DNA from 3 places in the Pseudoalteromonas sp. SG43-4 genome. Region 3 is predicted to be linked to each of the others. Evidence: predicted binding sites of a transcription regulator. Region 3 holds the regulator's gene; each other region holds the start of a gene.

Region 1 (2,276 bases), on a different contig from region 3:
ATTCAACATTGCCACTATCTTGATTGATTAGCTGATCGGGAGACATCGCTATTCCTTAGTGTGTTTGTGAATCAGTTTTTGACTGTTTAACTAAACGCGGAACAACATCAAACTTAGGCGGGGTTCTTTCGAAGTTTTCGCGGCCAAGTAGGTTGGCGTCGGTAAAAGCGGCAACAATGTCTTGTAACGCTAAAATGCCTTTGCGCACTGCATCACGCTCTTGCAAATTAAATTGATAAAAGCTCATTTCTATATGGCGCTGTTTAAGTCCTGCAGCAATACACACTAATTTTCGTTGTTGATCAGTTAAAACGGCATTGAATAAATAACCTGGTGTGCGGGTTCTATCGCTCATTAATGCTTTTATTTCGGCAAGGCCTTTTGGTATGTGACGCCCTTTTACCGCTTTTAATGGGGCTGGTTGTGCGTTATCGGTTTGTTTAATAAGTGCGTTAGCCATGTTTATACTCCTTGTGGTTGTTGCTGTGGTTTAGATAAAGCTTGTGTTTTTAACCAGTACACGGCTTTTTGTATGGTTTGGTTTTCGTTGCCTTGGCAGTAAATAGGTAATGGCAACTCACCAACAAAGGCTTGTAAGCACGGTTCAAATTCAACTGATTTACAATTAACGGCGTCTTTAGTGCTTATTTGGCACTTAAGTAAATACTCAGCTTTAGTAGCTAAGTTAGGTAATGCGTTATACATGTTTTGGTCAAATATTTGGTATGTGCTCATTGCTTTGCTCCTAATTTACTTATTTGTTGCCGTAAATTTCTTGAAACTTCTCGCCGCCCAAACGCATAAACTCTTCAATATCGGCTTCAAGCCATACAACACGGCCACTCGATATTTTATGTGTTTTAGGAAACTGCCCTTTTTCCATCAACCTGTATAACGACGAGCGATGTAAGCCACACTTTTCAGCCACATCTGCCGGGCGTAAAAAACGGTCGTTAATGCTAATAACTTCGCCACGTAAGTTAGTACGGTAAAACTCGGCTGTATTTAGATTACTCATGCTGCATCTTCCTTTTTGCTTTTTTGATGATCGGCTAGTAAATCGTTTACCGATATTTCACCGTTAGTTAGTTCTGAAATACGCGGAATGTATTTCGCTGGAGCTTGGCTGTGTCGATTCACCCAGTTCCAAACAGCGGTTTGTTGAGTACCCAAAAGACGAGCTAATCTTGTTTGCCCACCGATTAGGCTTACTGCTTTTTCAATAGATGACATATACACCTCACAATTGATTACTTTAAGTAATCTTATGATCCCTAAAAGTGATTGTCAATTTAAATTATTACTTTAGGTAATCAATAAAACCCGAATAAGTAATTTGACTGTGATAACTTAAAGTTGTGATAATCTTCCTAACAGATTACTTATAGTTATTAAATTAATTAAGAGGATTAATATGGATATTGCAAAAAGAGTAAAGGAACGCCGCACAGCTTTAGGGTTAACCCAATACCAACTAGCTGATCTAGTAGGTACAGCGCAAACCTCTATTCAAAAAATAGAGCGCGGAGATACAAAAAATCCTCGCAACATTGAAGCGTTAGCACGCGCACTAAAATGCACACCTGAATTTTTACAGTTTGGGATTGCTGATAACAAAGACACCAACAGCAATGTATCACCAGGGCCAACAATCAAAGCCACCGCCCCACTTATCAGCTGGGTTCAAGCCGGTGCTTGGTCAGAAATAAGTGAAATTAAAGCTTATGACGCAGAGCGTTTTATGTGTCCTGTTAATTGCAGTGACCTAACTTTTGTTTTAAAGGTGCAAGGTATTAGCATGGAGCCAAAGTTTGAGGAGGGTGATTTAATTTTTGTAGACCCTGAAGCCGAATGCATCCACGGTTCGTACGTAGTAGCCCGCCTAGACGACGACAATCAAGCGACATTTAAACAGCTAATTATCGAAAACGGCCACAAATTCCTAAAAGCCGCCAACCCCAACTGGCCCGAGCAACTAATACCGATTAATGGTAATTGCACGTTGGTGGGAAAAGTTATATTTACGGGTAAGTCACTATAATTTATTAAATTTCAGGTATAGAAAAGCCCGCATTAAGCGGGCTTTAATTTTTTAAGCACAATCGCCTATGTTTAATGCATCAAAAATATTTTGTAAAAGCTCCCGACTAACTTCATTTTGATTAATAATTTGAGCAAATTTAAACGGTGGTATTCCAATTTCTCTCAAAAATTCCTTCTGCTGACCGACTTCTTCTGGAGTTATTGGATTATTATCAATGTAGCTTTGATCAAAA
Region 2 (2,276 bases), on a different contig from region 3:
GGCCTCCTCGAGTACACGAGATTGCGCGTTACTACGGTATAAAATTGCGGCATCTTGTAGGGCATTACCTGCATTTAACCAGCTTCGTAGTTTGCTACTTACAAAGCGTGCTTCGTCTAACTCATTAAATGCCGCATAAATAGAAATTGGCTCGCCATCGTTACCGTCGGTCCATAAGCTTTTACCCATACGCTCTGAGTTATTTTGAATTAATGCATTAGACGCTTTCAAAATAGTTGCTGTTGAACGGTAGTTTTGTTCAAGACGAATGGTTTCTGCGCTAAAGTCAGTTAAAAATCGTTTAATATTTTCGATTTTAGCACCGCGCCAACCGTAAATACTTTGGTCATCGTCGCCTACAATCATGATACTGCTTGTATCGCCTGCAAGTAACTTTAACCAAGCATATTGAATGGTATTTGTATCTTGGAACTCGTCTACGAGCATATGTGCAAAGCGTTGCTGATAATGACGCAGTAACGTTGGGTTATTTTTTAACACTTCGTAGCTGCGTAGTAATATTTCGGCAAAATCTACTAGGCCTGCTCTATCACAGGCCTCTTGGTAGGCGGCGTAAACACGCAGCATCATTTGCTCGTTAATATCGTATGCTTGAATATCTTTAGGGCGAAGTGCTTCATCTTTTTTAGCGCTGATGTACCAGCCAAATTGTTTGGCGGGCCATTTTTTATCATCGATATTCATCGATTTTAATAAGCGCTTGATCATCCGAAGTTGATCGTCAGAGTCTAAAATTTGAAAGGCTTCTGGTAAGTTAGCTTCACGGTGATGAGCACGTAAAATACGATGCGACAAACCATGGAACGTACCAATCCACATACCACCTACAGGGGCTTTTAGTGTTTCTTCAACGCGGCTACGCATTTCTTTAGCCGCTTTATTAGTAAAGGTTACGGCAAAAATACTGTAAGCAGATGCTTGCTCAACTTGCATAAGCCACGCAATACGATGAACTAACACTCGTGTTTTACCAGACCCAGCACCTGCTAATACCAGCATGTTTTGTAGTGGGGCTGCAACGGCATCGCGTTGTTTGTCATTTAAGCCATCGAGTAATTGTGAAACGTCCATCGTTACGCCTTTTTAATCAATATTGTGGGCAGTATAACAGGTGTTTTTGTTAGGCTAAATAAAATACTGTTTTTATAAACAGCTATTTATAAAATAGCCTTAAAAACGAGTAACTTGATAATTTTTTGAACAAACAAAAAAGCGTAAACGCACAATAAAAATTGCTAATTTGACCTAAAGTTAGCAAAATTTACTAACTCTCTAAATCTAGACTAATTTAACTATTTGATTTGTAAGCTTTAATAAATTGGCATAGAGTGTGTAAGTAAATAATTATAAAATCAAATAAATACAGAGGTTAGTATGGCAGATCAAGGTTCTGGCGGTAACGTAATCGCAGCATTATGTAATATATTTTTTCCTGGTTTAGGGCAGTTAGTGCAAGGGCGTATTTTAGCGGCTATATTTTTTGCACTCGCTATTATAATAAGTTACGCACTAATTTATGTGCTTGTAGGTTTTGTACTAGTGCCTATTATTTACTTATGGTCGATTATTGACGCAGCGCGTTATAGATCGCGAAGTTAACTGCTTTAAAGTTGAATAAAATAGCGCCCTTGTGGCGCTATTTTACTTTATATGTCCTGTGGTTTGCGGGCGTTTACGTATATAATTACGCAATTAAAGATTTACAGGCAAATCCTATGGAGTATCAATTTATTCGCGACCCTATTAGTGGGCTACGTATTAAAATAAGTAGTGAACACGCTATTATTGGTCGCTGGCTAAACGAAGAAATAGGCAAAGACAAAGTAGCTATGGTTCAAGCGCTTATTGCATCGGTGAGTTCAAGCTATGAGCCGCTAACGCTAAAAGGCCAAGAAATAGATTTAATATTAACCAAAGACGAAGCACTATTTGAAGCCCATGCGCTTCATCAAGACAGTGAAGACCTAATAGCGTATCAAGATGACGATTTAGCGCTTGAAGAAAATGGTTTAAGTAGTGGTTGTGGCTTTGAAGATTTCATTGATTTAATTGATTCATGGGCTGAATTTAGCGGCTCAAAGTAAACTACATATTAAGATAGTGCTGATGCGTTAAGCTTCCTTTATCTGTACTATTACACTAATCAAAAACGACAGGAATGAATATGTCTGCCAATTTAAACAAGCTAGTAGTTATGCTAGAAATGCAAAACGCCATGAACACTAAAGTACATGAGCAATGGTTTACTCAAGGAT
Region 3 (2,276 bases):
TAAGTGCTTTAATCAAGCCTTAGATGCAGATACATTATTGCGTATATCTGCGATTGGTGCGGGTATGGAAATTACCATTTACCCAATCGAAAAGTAACTATCTTCGCTCTACGACTGCTGCGGTCATTTTTGATACGCAGCACAGCTCATTGCGGCTATTTGTAATTTTTATTTCCCATACTGAACTACGTTTACCTATATGAAATGCTCTAGCCGTGGCTGTTAAAGTGCCGTTGCGAGATGCTTTTAAATGACTTGCGCTAATCTCCTGCCCTACACAGTAAAATTTAGTAAAATCGACAACAAAGTTAGCGGCATAGCTGGCAACTGTTTCGGCAAGTACAACGTTAGCACCGCCGTGTACCATCCCCATCGGGTTATGATGCTCAGGAATTGCCGGCATTGTGGCAACCAAATAATCATCGCCAATTTCTGTGACTTCTATCCCCATAGTTTTCATTAATGTTCCTTGGCCATTAACGCCTTGCTCTAACTGCTTGCACAGCTCTAAGGTGATGGGCTGGTACCAAATACTCATAATGTCTCCTTTGCATTTTTAATCATTTATAAACTTAGCTTTAGTTATATCCTTGAAATGTACACAAGTGAAATTACTTTAGCTATTTTAAGGCTTAATTTAAATTTGCGATTTTTATTTAACTGTATATACTCACAGTTAAATGTACTGTATGGAAAACCAGTTGTATGCGACCATTAACGAACCGCCAAGCTCAAATACTCGAACTAATTAAAGTTTTTATTAAAGACACTGGTATGCCTCCTACACGTGCTGAAATAGCGCAAACATTAGGTTTTAAAAGTGCCAATGCTGCTGAAGAACATTTAAAAGCACTTGCTAAAAAAGGCGCAATTAAAATGAAACCAGGTGCAAGCCGTGGTATTCAATTAATTGAAGAAGAAGAGCCAGAACAATTAGGTTTACCGCTTATAGGGCGTGTTGCTGCTGGTTCACCTATTTTGGCGCAAGAGCACGTTGAAAGTCACTGCAAAATCGATCCATTAATGTTTAAACCGGCTGCAGATTTTTTACTACGCGTTAACGGTATGAGCATGAAAGATATTGGTATTATGGATGGTGATTTACTTGCTGTACATCGTACTCAAACCGCTGAAAACGGACAAGTTGTTGTTGCCCGCCTAGACGAAGACGTAACTGTAAAACGTCTTGAGAAAGCGGGTCGTAAAGTATTACTTCATGCTGAAAACGACGATTTTGACTCTATTGAAGTAGATCTTGAGAATGAGTCTTTTAATATTGAAGGCTTAGCCGTTGGCGTTATAAGAAACGCTGATTGGATGTGACTTTAAAAATAGCTTTTAAAGAAGCAGTTTTATAAATGCGTACTAATTAGTACGCATTTTTGTTTTAAAATTTGTACTAAAAATAGGGCGTAAACAGCCCACTGACTATTTAAGCTGTAAACTTTTTTGCACTTATATTTTCCCCCTCCGAATGCGTTAAACCCCTTTGTTTTGCTCATATTTTGAACTTCCTGTTGCCCAGTTGATTACCGATTTTTATTAATTATTCAATATCACCTGATTGTTTTTTATACTAAAACTTGCTTGTTGTTCGTTTTTTAGCTAATTGTTAATGTGCTGAGCTAATAATAACTCACAGCTTTTTAGTTTTGAGAACACACAATATACACAAACTCGTTGTTGGCGCAGCAAAACCAATCAATATTAAATAAGATTGGCTAAAAAAATAAAAATAACGAATTGGCGTTTAAGCCGTATGCCTCTTCGCTTTGCATTCGCAATAGCATCAAAGGAGCCGTCACATGGGTAAACTGACCTCTACCTTGTGGCTTATATTATGTGTTTTTTCGCACCCAGTTTTGGCTAACAGCCAATACAATATGCGCAAAGGCGTAACCGATATAAGCAATAATGTATATCAGCTGCACATGACCATATTTATAATATGTTGTGTGATTGGGGTGATAGTGTTCGCAATTATGTTTTGGGCACTTATTCATCACCGTAAATCTAAAGGGGCTGTACCTGCCCAATTTCACGAAAGCACTAAAGTAGAAATACTTTGGACTGCAATTCCGTTTGTTATTTTAATTGCTATGGCAGTACCAGCCACTAAAACCCTAATTGCAATGGAAGATGCCAGCAAAGCTGATCTCACTATTAAAATTACGGGTTCGCAATGGAAATGGCATTATGAATATATGGGCGAAGATGTAGAGTTCTACTCTATTTTATCTACCCCGCAAGATGAAATCGCGAATCTTGCAGATAAA

The links. Region 3 encodes LexA, which represses DNA repair genes until DNA is damaged. Its sites were predicted from a motif close to TACTGTATNNNNATACAGTA; they were not measured.
Region 1: H5160_RS16995 (LexA family transcriptional regulator) is a predicted target of LexA. The motif match lies at 1,339-1,358, and genes of this name have one in related genera.
Region 2: uvrD (DNA helicase II) is a predicted target of LexA. The motif match lies at 1,157-1,176, and genes of this name have one in related genera.

The regions. Positions count from the first base shown of each region.
Region 1 is NZ_JACJFB010000020.1:73,791-76,066, forward strand. Features, by position in the region: gene H5160_RS16970 (DNA N-6-adenine-methyltransferase) at 1-46, opposite strand, end outside; gene H5160_RS16975 (hypothetical protein) at 56-460, opposite strand; gene H5160_RS16980 (hypothetical protein) at 463-735, opposite strand; gene H5160_RS16985 (AlpA family transcriptional regulator) at 755-1,018, opposite strand; gene H5160_RS16990 (YdaS family helix-turn-helix protein) at 1,015-1,233, opposite strand; gene H5160_RS16995 (LexA family transcriptional regulator) at 1,415-2,041, shown strand; gene H5160_RS17000 (hypothetical protein) at 2,093-2,276, opposite strand, start outside.
Region 2 is NZ_JACJFB010000034.1:4,320-6,595, forward strand. Features, by position in the region: gene uvrD (DNA helicase II) at 1-1,092, opposite strand, end outside; gene H5160_RS19795 (hypothetical protein) at 1,396-1,620, shown strand; gene H5160_RS19800 (YacL family protein) at 1,737-2,105, shown strand; gene H5160_RS19805 (dUTP diphosphatase) at 2,186-2,276, shown strand, end outside.
Region 3 is NZ_JACJFB010000016.1:13,503-15,778, forward strand. Features, by position in the region: gene H5160_RS15010 (hypothetical protein) at 1-97, shown strand, start outside; gene H5160_RS15015 (PaaI family thioesterase) at 98-538, opposite strand; gene lexA (transcriptional repressor LexA) at 706-1,323, shown strand; gene coxB (cytochrome c oxidase subunit II) at 1,806-2,276, shown strand, end outside.